3 regions of the Desulfotomaculum sp. genome follow, and region 2 is predicted to be linked to each of the others. Evidence: predicted binding sites of a transcription regulator. Region 2 holds the regulator's gene; each other region holds the start of a gene.
The links. The regulator Rex, encoded in region 2, represses fermentation and respiration genes when NADH is low (regulators of the CRP and FNR family bind a similar motif). The targets are predictions, from matches to a motif close to ATTGTTAANNNNTTAACAAT.

Region 1: the regulator Rex is predicted to act here: its motif matches at 1,955-1,974, upstream of AC1U9Z_RS04670 (DUF47 domain-containing protein).
Region 3: the regulator Rex is predicted to act here: its motif matches at 2,814-2,833, upstream of AC1U9Z_RS13995 (tRNA-binding protein).

Annotation. Positions count from the first base shown of each region.
Region 1 covers NZ_CEVWQM010000005.1:156,426-160,664, forward strand. The annotation lists gene fdhF (formate dehydrogenase subunit alpha) at 1-157, shown strand, start outside; gene AC1U9Z_RS04665 (inorganic phosphate transporter) at 260-1,258, opposite strand; gene AC1U9Z_RS04670 (DUF47 domain-containing protein) at 1,274-1,888, opposite strand; gene sigK (RNA polymerase sporulation sigma factor SigK) at 2,249-2,947, shown strand; gene AC1U9Z_RS04680 (MetQ/NlpA family ABC transporter substrate-binding protein) at 3,101-3,934, opposite strand; gene AC1U9Z_RS04685 (methionine ABC transporter permease) at 3,947-4,239, opposite strand, start outside.
Region 2 covers NZ_CEVWQM010000018.1:61,315-65,553, forward strand. The annotation lists gene AC1U9Z_RS11795 (bifunctional folylpolyglutamate synthase/dihydrofolate synthase) at 1-1,281, shown strand, start outside; gene AC1U9Z_RS11800 (redox-sensing transcriptional repressor Rex) at 1,562-2,194, shown strand; gene AC1U9Z_RS11805 (DUF4321 domain-containing protein) at 2,353-2,598, shown strand; gene AC1U9Z_RS11810 (Maf family protein) at 2,620-3,195, shown strand; gene radC (RadC family protein) at 3,192-3,875, shown strand; gene AC1U9Z_RS11820 (rod shape-determining protein) at 3,909-4,239, shown strand, end outside.
Region 3 covers NZ_CEVWQM010000025.1:21,998-26,236, forward strand. The annotation lists gene carB (carbamoyl-phosphate synthase large subunit) at 1-1,548, opposite strand, end outside; gene AC1U9Z_RS13990 (small multi-drug export protein) at 1,714-2,250, opposite strand; gene AC1U9Z_RS13995 (tRNA-binding protein) at 2,381-2,716, opposite strand; gene AC1U9Z_RS14000 (hypothetical protein) at 3,056-3,781, shown strand; gene AC1U9Z_RS14005 (PqqD family protein) at 3,798-4,055, shown strand; gene AC1U9Z_RS14010 (S24/S26 family peptidase) at 4,033-4,239, shown strand, end outside.

The sequences.
Region 1 (4,239 bases), on a different contig from region 2:
AAGAATAACAGAAGTAACGCCACCCGGTTTAGTCTTTACTTCCTTCCATTACCCCCAGGTGCCGATAAACCAACTTACTAACGCTGCCCATGACCCCATTGCCAAAATACCGCAGCTAAAAATCTGTGCCGTTCGCATAGAAAAAATAATCACTTAAAAACTTAAAAATAAAAATGCGACAGGGAGAACCGTCTCCGCTGTGGTGATAATTGAAGATATAAGAAAAGAGACAGAGAGAACCGACTCCCTGTCTCTTTTCTTATAGGAATAATGCTTGAACAATAATAAAGCTTAGCGCAGCCAAAAGCATTGTGATTGGTAAAGTAATAATCCAGGCAGAAACCATTGTTACTGCGGTACCCCACTTAACAGAGGATAAACGCTTGGCTGAACCAACACCCATAATGGACGAGCTAATGACATGGGTGGTGGAAACGGGTAATCGAATAATGGTGGCACCAATAATAATAAGGGCAGAGGATAAATCTGCAGCAAAACCACTGGCCGGCTCTAATTTAATGATCTTAGAACCAACGGTTTTAATAATACGCCAACCGCCCACGGAGGTACCCAGGGCCATGGCAACCGCGGCAGAGACTTTCACCCAGAGGGCTACATCCAAGGTATCCTGATACCCCCCTGCAACCAAAGCAAAGGTGATAATACCCATTGTTTTTTGGGCATCGTTGGTGCCGTGGCTGAAAGCTTGAAAGGATGCGGTAAATATCTGTAAAAAGCGAAATTTCGAATTCATTTTATGGGGTGAAAAATTGGCAAATATTATGCGAATAATAGACATAATAATATAGCCAATGGTAAAGGCAATTAAGGGGGATAAAATAAGAGCTTCGATAATGGTTAAGAAACCTTTAAGGTTTACAGCACTAAATCCAGCCGAGGCAATAACAGCACCAGCTAAAGAACCAATCAAGGCGTGAGAAGAACTGCTGGGAATACCATAATACCAGGTTAGTAGGTTCCAAATAATGGCTGCCACCAGGGCGGCGGCCACTACGTAAACCCCGTTATCCAGACTAGCCGGGTTAGCTACACTGCCACCCACCGTTTTAGCAACGCCAGTAAAAGTAAGGGCACCCAATAAATTCATAACTGCAGCTAAGACGATAGCTACTCTGGGTCGGATAGCCTTGGTGGAAATAGAGGTGGCAATGGCATTTGCAGTGTCGTGAAATCCGTTAATAAAATCAAAGCTTAAGGCCAAAATAACAACGGCAATAATGACAAAATGTAGTTCCATATTACGCCTTCCTTATTAGGAATTTCGCATGAGAACGCTCTCAAGAATATTTGCCACGTCTTCACAGGCATCGGTAACCTCTTCTAACATCTCATAAATCTGCTTGTACTTAACAAATTCGATGGCATCGGTACAGGAGGAAACCAATTCCCGTAAACTATTATTGAATAGGTCATCCGCTTCGTTTTCCAGTTCATTAATGCGTACAGCATGAGGCCGAATATCAAGAAACTTTTTGGAAGTCAGTTTTTCGATGGCTCCTTCAACTTCCTTGCACTGTTCGACAATAATTTCCGTATTTCGCTTAATGAAAATGTTAATATCACGGATGTCATAGATATCCATACGAATCAAGGTAGCCTCGATACCATCCAGTATATCGTCCATTTTAACGGCCAGATTCAAAATATCTTCCCGTTCCAGAGGTGTTATAAAAGTTTTGTTTAATTCCTTATAGATGCTATGGGTGTAGCGATCACCTTTTTTTTCCAAGTCTTGAATATCCGTCAAAGCTTTTCTCTCAGTGCCGGGTTTGTGTATTTCGGAGCTGAATTCTTCAGCAGCCTCGGTAATGTTTTTTGAAATAGCGATGAAGGTTTCAAAGAAAATATCCTTCTTCTTAAATAACATACAGTCCCCCCCAAGGAAATATTTTTTATCCTTGTCCATGAAAGAGTATACCACATACAGTTTGTTAATGTTAAAAAATTAAAAAGACTTAAAGAAAAATTAACAATCAAGTGAAAAAATGTGCATGTACCAAAAACATAAGAAGGTTTTTATAAAAGGGACACGCACACGGTTAAAAAATATAACTATATTCTCCTCATAAAACCCTCCTCTATTCGACATAATTCTTATTTCCATGAATTTACTTGAAAATCCTTCGCCAGAACTTTCTAACTACTTTTTTTATGTGAACAAGCACATTTTAATCGTTTCCCACGTAGCATAAAGTAGATAAGTATTTTTGTTACGGAGGGATGCTAAGTGACCGCAGGTATCATTACCTTAATAGCCCTTTCGGTTTTAAATGGCATTGCAATTTTGGTTTCCTATATTTCATCCGGCAGTTTGCCAGATCCCTTATCCCCCGAGGAAGAGAGGGAATGGTTATTAAGATTAGCCAAAGGGGATAAATTGGCTAAAACGGTATTAATAGAACGGAACCTAAGATTAGTTGCTAAGATTGCCAATAAGTTAAAAGACAATGGTGTGGAAAAACAAGACCTCTTTCAAATTGGTGTAATTGGTTTAATTAAGGGAGTAGATACCTTTGACATGACCAAAGCCAGAAAGTTTTCAACCTATGCCGGGGTTTGTATTCAAAATGAGATGCTGATGGTGCTGCGCAAACAAAAGACCATGAGAAATACCATCTCCATTTCAGAACCTCTGGATTATGATAAAGATGGGGGACTTTTGGAATTGCAAGATACCCTGATGAACGAAGATACCCCGGTGGATGAGGTGGTAGAAACCAGTTTGGAAGTGGAAAGACTGGAAAAGGCCCTGCAAAAACTATCTCCCAGGGAACAGGCAGTCATAAAATTAAGATACGGCCTAGATGGCGGTCAGGAATATACCCAACGGGAGGTAGGCCAGCAGCTAGCCATTTCACGTTCCTTCATCTCCCGCATTGAAAGCAGCTCCATTCATAAGCTGTACAAAGAAATGTCTCATTCCTAGCCATCAGCCGTCAGCTATTAGCTGTATCTAACATTGAAAGGCGGCAAAGCCCATGGCCCACGGCTATTTTCAGGGTAAGATAGCTAACCGGGTAACAGCTAAAGGCTAAAAGCAAAGTCCCCCGGAGTTTTCCGGGGGACTTGCGGTTATGGATTAAAATGTTGCTACAACGGCACCTTTGTAGGTGTCTTCGATAAATTTCTTAACTTCTGGGCTCTTTAAAGCTTCGGTCAGTTTTTTGATTTCTTCACGGTTTTCGTCCCCTTTGCGGATGGCTAAAATGTTGCCATAGGTGTCAGCGGCTTCAGATTGAGCATCTTCGGCCACCATGGCATCGGTGGGAACAAAGTTGGCTTGGACGGCAAAGTTACCGTTAATTACTGCACCAGCTAGATCATCGACGGAACGGGGGAGTTGAGCAGCTTCTAATTCAATAACTTCTACTTTCTTCTCTACGATATCCCGTACTGTGGCACTGATGCCAACGCCTTCCTTAAGTTTCAGCAGACCAGCCTCTTCTAAAACAGCCAGGGCTCTACCACCGTTGGTGGGGTCGTTGGGAATACCAATTTTGTCGCCTTCTTTAAATTCGCTGACGGCGGTAATTTTCTTGGAGAAAAGACCCATTGGTTCAAAGTGAATTTTGGCAGTATAGCTTAATTCCATACTCTTTTGGTTGTTGAATTCTTCAAGGTAAGGTAGGTGCTGGAAGTAGTTAGCATCCAGCAGCTTGTCATTAAGGGCCAGGTTGGGTTGTACATAATCGTTAAATTCCACGATTTCCAGTTGGATGCCATCCTTCTCTAAAATAGGTTTCACTATTTTTAATATTTCAGCATGGGGTACCGGGGTAGCGCCAACCTTTAATACCTTCGCTTCTTTATCATCATTAGCAGCTTGTGGTTGTTCCTTTTCGCCGCCGCAGCCAACCAGCAGCAGGCTGAGAGATAGCAGGCAAGTTAACAGTAACGCAAACTTCTTTTTCACGGAAACTCCTCCTTAGTTTTTGTTAAATTTTTCGGCAAGTATATTGCCAAGGGTTTGCATGATTTGAACCATAATAACTAGAATGACCACGGTGGTTACCATTACTACTGAATCAAACCGCATGTAGCCGTAACGTATGGCCAGATCCCCTAGGCCACCTCCTCCCACGACACCGGCCATGGCAGAGTAACCAACCACGGCAATGGCCGTAATAGTCGTACCTAAAATAATACCAGGCAGGGCCTCAGGAAGCAGTACCTTGCGAATAATTTGCCAGGTGCTGGCCCCCATTGCCAGAGAAGCCT
Region 2 (4,239 bases):
TTAAAAAACCTGACAAAGTTCGGCATGAACCTGGGCTTGGCCCGTATTGAAGAATTACTTAGGCGTTTGGGAAATCCTCAGAACAGATTAAATATTATTCATGTTGGGGGGACCAATGGCAAAGGGTCTACCACGGCTATGATCGCCAATATTCTTACAAGCGCTGGCTACAAAACCGGCATGTTTAGTTCTCCCCACTTGCACCACTACAGTGAAAGGTTTATGATCAATGGACAGCCTATAACATCAGAAAAATTGGTGGCGTTAATCGAAGTTGTTAAACCTGAGTTAACTAGGATGGTGCAGGAAGGATTTGAACATCCCACTGAGTTTGAAGTGAGTACGGCATTGGCTTTGCTCTATTTTGCCAATGAAGAAACGGATTTTGTGGTACTGGAAGTGGGATTAGGCGGTGCCATTGACTCCACCAACATAGTCAAGCCGAGGGTTGCTGTAATTACCAATGTGGCAATGGACCATATGGATTACCTGGGTGACACCTTGGCGGAAATCGCCAGAGTTAAGGCTGGTATTATCAAACCGGATGTGCCGATTGTTACTGCCGCTGAGGCTGAACCGCTGGAGATTATCCGTCAGGTGGCATGGAGTAATCATTGTCAGTTAATACAAATTGGTAGAGACGTGACATGGTCACAGGTTCAGCGGGAGCTAAAACAGGATTTTCAAACCTTTATCATTAACGGACAACAAAATACATATCAAGTAAAGCTTCCTTTACTGGGGGCTCACCAACAAATTAATGCAGCCACCGCAGTGGCAGCAGTGGAAATGCTTGGCACAGAAAAGGATCATAGCATACCTGACACTGCCATAATAAATGGCTTAAGAACCGTAAAATGGCCGGGCCGCCTGGAGATTGTTCAGAATAACCCCACTGTTTTACTGGATGGTGCCCATAACCATGCCGGGGCCCTCGCTTTGAAAAGGGCTTTACGAGACTATTTTCCTAACCGAAAAATTGTATTTGTTTTAGGTATGTTGGCAGATAAAGAGCGTTCCAAGGTGGTAGCAGAACTGGCACCACTGGCTAAGGCAGTGGTGGTAACACGCTCCAATAATCCAAGAGCAGGGGACTGGACGAAGTTAGCGGATGATGCCCGCACCTATTTAGATGAGGTAGCGGTGGTTGAAGCTGTTGAGGAGGCCATTCAAAAGGCATTGGCTCAGATAAAAGAGAATGATGTACTGTGTATAACAGGTTCATTATATATGGTGGCAGAGGCAAGGTCCTTGCTAAAGAATTTACGATCATTAAAGTGATTCTAGTGCAAACAATAACAATAATAATGTGCAAAAAAACTAGAAAATTGTCACAAAAAAGATAAATATAAATAATGTTGTCAAGTTGTGTCACAAGATAGAATATTATAAGTCATAAAGGCGATTTAAATATACTATTTTTGCGGAAAACTTGTCACAGTATTCACAAATACTCTTTGCAACGGACCCATTTTACTACTATAATATTATTATGGGAATAAATAAGTTGTAGTAAAATAAAATAAAAGGATTATCTTTTATATAAAAGGGAGGGGCCCTGGTGAAAGCACTCAAGATCCCAGAAGCAACAATTACTAGATTGTCAATATATTCGAGATTTTTAAAGAGATTAGATAAAAAGGGTATCACAACTGTATCCTCTGGGGATATAGCCGAAGGCGTTGGTGTTAGTCCTGCCCAAGTTCGTAAGGATTTGGCCTATTTCGGGGAGTTTGGCACCAGGGGAGTTGGCTATAACGTTAAAGACTTAATTCGCTACACAGTAAAGATTCTCGGCTTATCCGATCCTTGGAGCCTAGTGATGGTCGGGGCTGGTAATTTGGGCTCCGCTCTGGTTACCTACAAGGAGTTTAAAGACAGAGGTTTTTCGATCGTCGGGGTTTTTGATAATGACCTTACCAAAATTGGCAAAAGGATTGCTGATATGGAGGTACTTCCCCTTGAGGAATTACCCAAAGTGGTTAAGGAAAGTAATGTCAGGATTGGTATTATTGCCGTACCTTCTAAGGCAGCCCAGGATATTGCTGATTTTATGGTAAAATCAGGTTTAGAGGCACTGTTAAACTTTGCACCCATTTCTTTGAACGTACCGGATGAGATAGAAGTCCGCAACGTAGACCTTTCAGTTAAACTGGAAATTTTAACCTTTAACTTGGCTCTAAAAGAAAAGTAAGATGGTAAGAGGTGGGGAAACAAACCCACCTCTTTTACATACTTATCATCAACTGGGGGACAACTAATCTAAATGTAATTTGCTTGTCATATATTAGGGTCAATGATAAACTTAATAGAAGTAATATCAACTTCTATATAGGTGAAAAGGTGGGAAAAATGAGAACGGGCAAGAGAACAGGAACCCTTATTGTACTATTGCTGGCTGGGGCCATTGCCGGTAGTGCATTGGGCCATGTAATAGCCTCATATATACCGGTGTTGGGCAACTTTACGTCCATCGGCCTTAAACATACAAGCATTAACCTTTATTTTCTTGAACTATCCTTTGGTTTAACGATGTCTTTGGGGCCAATAACGGCTCTTGGTTTGCTTTTTGGCTTTCTAGCCTATCGAAGATTATAAAAAATCATAGGGGTGTCCTTTGTGCGGCAAATTATTCTTGCATCTGCATCACCCAGGAGACAGGAACTACTCAAAAATCTGGGATTAGCATTTGAGGTACAAGTTAGTGACGTAGATGAAACCTTGGAAGAAAGTGTTCTACCAGCCCAAATGGTTGAGAAACTGGCTGAGCGCAAAGCAGCAGCCGTAGCCGTAGAACGCAACCAGGGTCTGATTATTGGTGCAGATACCCTTGTTGTTTTGGAAAACAAACCTCTGGGCAAACCAGCAAACGCTGAAGAAGCCGTACAAATGTTAAATAGCCTACAGGGAAGAAGTCACGAAGTCTTTACTGGTTTAGCCGTCATCGATGCTGCTACCGGTCAAAGTGTTGTAACACATCAAGTTACGGCAGTTCGTTTTAAACCCCTCACAATGGAACAAATTAAGCGTTATGTAGAAACTCGAGAACCCATGGACAAGGCGGGTGGTTACGCTGTCCAGGGTTTGGCATCTATTTTTATTGACAGCATTCGTGGTTGCTACTTTAGTGTTGTAGGTTTGCCTGTGTCAAAACTGGCAGACTCATTACGAATGTTTGGAGTCGAAATTATATGACATATCCAATTATGCGGGAGTTACCCCCGGAATTGCGCCCTAGGGAGCGTATGTTAAAGGAGGGTGCCGGAAGTCTCTCGGATATTGATTTGTTGGCTATCCTGTTGCGCACCGGAACAACAAAGGTTTCCGTGGTGGAGCTGGCAGCCGAAATATTCAGTCGCTTTAAAGATTTGCGAGCACTTTCACAGGCCACCATTGAGGAACTTAGTCAAATAAAGGGTGTGGGGCCTGTTAAGGCTGTTCAAGTAAAGGCTGCTTTAGAACTGGGCCGCCGTTTGGCAGCCATGCCTGGGGAAGAACGTACCGTTATTAGGTGCCCGGAAGATGTTTGTGCCTTGTTAATGGAAGATCTTAGAAACTTAGATCGGGAACATTTTCTTGCCCTGCTGCTAAACACTAAAAATCAGGTTCTAGCTAGAGAAACTATCTCCATTGGAACCTTGAATTCCTCGGTGGTGCATCCTCGGGAACTATTCAAGATGGCCATCCGTCGCAGTGCTGCCTGTATGATTTTAGTGCATAATCACCCCAGTGGGGATCCGACTCCTAGCAGGGAGGATATTGCTTTAACCAAAAGATTGATAGAAGCGGGAGAAATTATCGGAATTGATGTCCTAGACCACATTGTTATTGGAGATAATAAATTTACTAGTTTAAAGTCTAAGGGTTTAGTTTAATAAGCCTACTTAGCTATTTAAGGAGGAAAATTCATGAGACTTGGTATGTTTTCCAAGGATATGGGAATAGATTTGGGAACCGCAAATTCATTGGTTTATTTAAAGGGGAAAGGAATTGTCCTTCGAGAACCCTCGGTTGTTGCCATTACGAGAGAAACTGGACAAGTACTGGCTGTGGGAGAAGAAGCAAAGAGAATGATTGGTCGAACCCCTGGCAACATTGTTGCCATCCGCCCCATGAAAGATGGTGTTATTGCGGACTTTGACGTAACCCAAAGCATGATCAAATATTTCATTAACAAAGCGCTCAGGAGCCGTTCCTTTATCGTTAAACCCAGGGTAGTAATAAGTGTTCCCTCTGGGG
Region 3 (4,239 bases), on a different contig from region 2:
CAAGGCAGTTCTTGCCTTACGTATTTCCACTTCTGTCTGGCCTAAAAGCATGGCCAAATAACGATCCGCAAAACCATCCTTTTTTGCCTTAATGAGTAGCTCAGCGGGCAAACTTCCATCTTTATATTTTAATATTTCCTCTTCCAACAAAACAAGTTCCTTCATTTGTTCAATAAAATAGGATTTAATATGGGTCAGCTTATGAATCAAATCTATATCGGCACCCTTGCGCAGGGCTTCATACATCAGAAACTGGCGTTCACTGGTTGGCTCAGTAAGCATGGCAAGTAATTCATCCAGAGAATACTGGTTAAAATTCTTAGCAAAACCCAAACCATAGCGGTTGCTTTCAAGGGAACGTATGGCCTTCTGAAAAGCTTCCTTGTAGTTTTTACCAATGCTCATAACCTCGCCCACTGCACGCATTTGAGTCCCCAGTTTATCCTGGGCACCAGGGAATTTTTCAAAGGCCCAACGGGCAAATTTGATTACCACATAGTCGCCGGAGGGGGTGTATTTTTCCAGGCTTCCATCCCGCCAGTAAGGAATTTCATCCAGTGTAAGGCCAACTGCCAGCATGGCTGATACATAGGCAATAGGAAAACCAGTGGCCTTGGATGCTAATGCGGAAGAGCGAGAGGTACGTGGGTTTATCTCAATAATGACAACCCTGCCGGTTTTCGGATCGTGGGCAAACTGAACATTGGTCCCACCAATAACCTCAATGGCTTCCACCACATCATAGGCATACTTTTGTAATCGCTGCTGCAGCTCAGGGCTGATGGTCAGCATCGGGGCTGCACAGAAGGAGTCCCCGGTATGCACTCCCACAGCGTCGATATTCTCAATGAAACAAACCGTAATCATCTGGTTCTTACTATCCCTGACAACCTCAAGCTCCAGTTCTTCCCAGCCCAGCACAGACTCCTCAACAAGAATTTGTCCTACCATACTGGAAGCAATACCACGGTTAGCGATGGTTCTGAGTTCCTCAACATTATAGACCAGGCCCCCGCCTGTGCCGCCCATGGTATAGGCCGGTCTGATCACCACAGGATAGCCAAGCTCCTGGGCTATTTTTTCTGCCTCCTCAACACCATAGGCTGCCTGACTGCGGGGCATTTCGATGCCCAGTCTGTTCATGGTTTCCTTAAAGGCTATTCGATCCTCGCCCCGTTCAATGGCATCTATCTGAACACCAATAACCTTAACACCGTATTGTTCTAAAACACCACTTTGGCTAAGTTCGGAACAAAGGTTAAGAGCAGTTTGTCCGCCCAAATTTGGTAACACAGCATCGGGTCTTTCCCTGGCAATAATTTCGGTAAGGCTTTTGGGATTTAGGGGTTCAACGTAGGTTGCATCTGCAATTCCTGGGTCAGTCATAATGGTAGCCGGATTGGAATTGACCAGAACTACCTGGTAACCTAACTTTTTCAAAGCCTTACAGGCCTGGGTCCCAGAGTAATCAAACTCACAGGCCTGACCAATAATAATCGGACCAGACCCAATAATTAAAATTTTATTTATGTCCGTTCTTTTTGGCATGTTCGTCCTCCCTCTTACAATCGATGCATTATTATGCATTTATTTGAATTAATATAATGTTAATTTTATCATATTGTTTACAATCTACAAGTAGTTATGCTAAAAAATTTCTCTAAAAGAGAGCTGGCAAGGGTTATTTGCCCTTGCCAGCTCATCCTTGCCGCATTATTTAAATAGTTTAATAAGAAACCCGTTTTCCTCTACATTAGGAATAAAAAAAGCTACCCCATAACTGGCTGCCATGGCAGATACAATTGTCCATAATACTAAGCTGATAAGCATCCAAATAAACACCCGTTGCCTTTTTGAACCAAAGCTTATTGCCATAAGGGCAGAAATATGGGAACCTACAAGCATAGGACCAAAAATGGTTAGTCCGGGTAAGCCAAATTTGCTAAAAAGATTTCTGGCTCGTTTTTTCTTTTTTGATTCCGGTTCAGGAGTATCTTCCTCACTGTTCTGGAACGCCATTTCATCTTCCCCTTTTATCTCATTACGCTTTAGCTTTCTTGCACCCCACCATCTCTTGACCTTATCAGCAAAGATGATTAACAGCACTACCGTAAGTAAATTCCCTAGAAACCCTAGTACAGCCACTGGTATTGGAGCTAGCCCTCCAGCTATCGCCAGCGGGACAACCGTAACCAGTTCAAACAAAGGAACGGCAGCCAAGAAGAAAACCAAAAAATAAGATATAAACAATTAGCAACCTCCTAATCAGGAAAATTTAAGTCCTTGGTTTGTATAATCTGATACTATTATCGTTGAACATTGCATTATAGGTCAAGGGGGCGTCTCTATAAATGAAACGCCCCCTTGCTAATGTTTTAAACTAACCTAATTTGTCACCTTTACGAACCGGTTGGTCTGGTTGAATTAATACCACCCCTTGTGCAGCATAAACGCCTAATATTAAGACCTCCGATGTAAAACCTGCAATTCTTTTTGATGGAAAATTTACCACCCCTAAAACTTGCTTACCTACCAACTCTTCCCCTTGATAGCACTCAGTAATCTGGGCACTGGACTTCTTTACACCGATTTCATCACCAAAATCAACCCATAATTTATAGGCAGGTATTCTAGCCTTTTCAAAAAACTCCACCTGTGTAATCTCACCAACCCGGATATCCAATTTCATAAAATCTTCAAAAGTAGCGTTAGACATATTGTAAAACCTCCTATACACATTGTAAAAAGCTAATACTCCATGGAGTTAACGATTTTTCGGTAAACCCAGGATCCTTTCTGTTTTATTGTAAATTATTAATATTTATTTTTCAATTTTACTACGATTATCATAGAAAGCCAACGTATCTGCCGGGACACAGTCAATCAATCGCTGCAATGGTTATTTTCAGCATACCCTAATCAGGGAATATTCGAAGGAATCTGAACTTTTTCATCGAATATGTCTATCTGTAAAGAAGTGGTAATACTTGAGCATTGCATTAATCGGCCTCCTGCAAAGGGTTTGTCTCAGAAAAGCTTATGGAGGTAATGGACGATGAATATATACAAAATCGCAGACCTTACTGTTGCCTTACAGGCAAACGGAGAAACCTTACAAAAACAAACCCTGGCCTATTTATCGAATCCAACCAGGCCTGTGGATATCAGCATCACCTTGACCGAGGATTTCTTGCTGCAAAAGCAAGGGGAAAATCCTCATTTAAGCCCTAATGAATGTGAATATATCTGGACCGGTGCTGAGTTTTACCACCGTCTGTTAGACTTTGACGGTTTTGTCTTACATTCCTCAGCGGTGGCCTATGAGGGACAAGCTTATCTTTTCTCCGCACCCTGCGGTACCGGCAAATCTACCCATGCCAGTCAGTGGCAGGCGTATTTCGGCGAGGATAAAGCAGTCATTATTAATGATGACAAACCAGCCATCCGGCTCATTGATCAGCATTTCTACGTCTACGGAACACCCTGGAGCGGCAAAAGTCCACACAATACCAATATTAAGGTACCCCTGCAAGCCATCTGTTTTTTAGAACAGTCAGCGAACAATTGGCTAGCAAAAATTGCTGTTAAAGACGCGCTCAGGTTAATTCTTAATCAAACCCTGCGCCCCCATAATATACAGCATATGGATAAGTTGCTTTATTTATTGGACCGTCTCCTGCGGCAGATTCCGATTTATAAAATGGGCTGCAATATTAGTGAGCAAGCGGTAATCATGGCTTACCAGGCGATGTCTGCCAAAAGAAAGGGTGAGAAAAATTAAAATCAAAGAGGGCTATATGCTGCGGCAAGTGGCAGGAAATAATGTGGTCGTGGCAATTGGCAAAGCCACCCTTGATTTCAACGGGTTAATTAGTTTAAACGATACGGGAACCTTTCTCTGGAAACTGTTGGAAAAAGGTACCAACAAAGAGGAACTGCTTTTGGCCATCCTAGACGAATATGACATTGATGAGGCAAGGGCAAAAAGGGATATCGCAGAATTTATTGAGAAGCTGAAAGGTGCAGATTTGCTTGTCCAGGCGAATTTTACTTAGTGAAGTATCCCCGCTCATGGAGGAAATCCTGAAAGGCGGCGGCGAAGTGTCCTTTACTCCCAGGGGAAATAGTATGCACCCCATGCTGCGAAACCACCTGGATAAAATTATTCTGGTACAGGCCCCCGCTAAACTAAAAAAATATGATATCCCCCTTTACCGACGCCATAACGGGCAGTTTGTT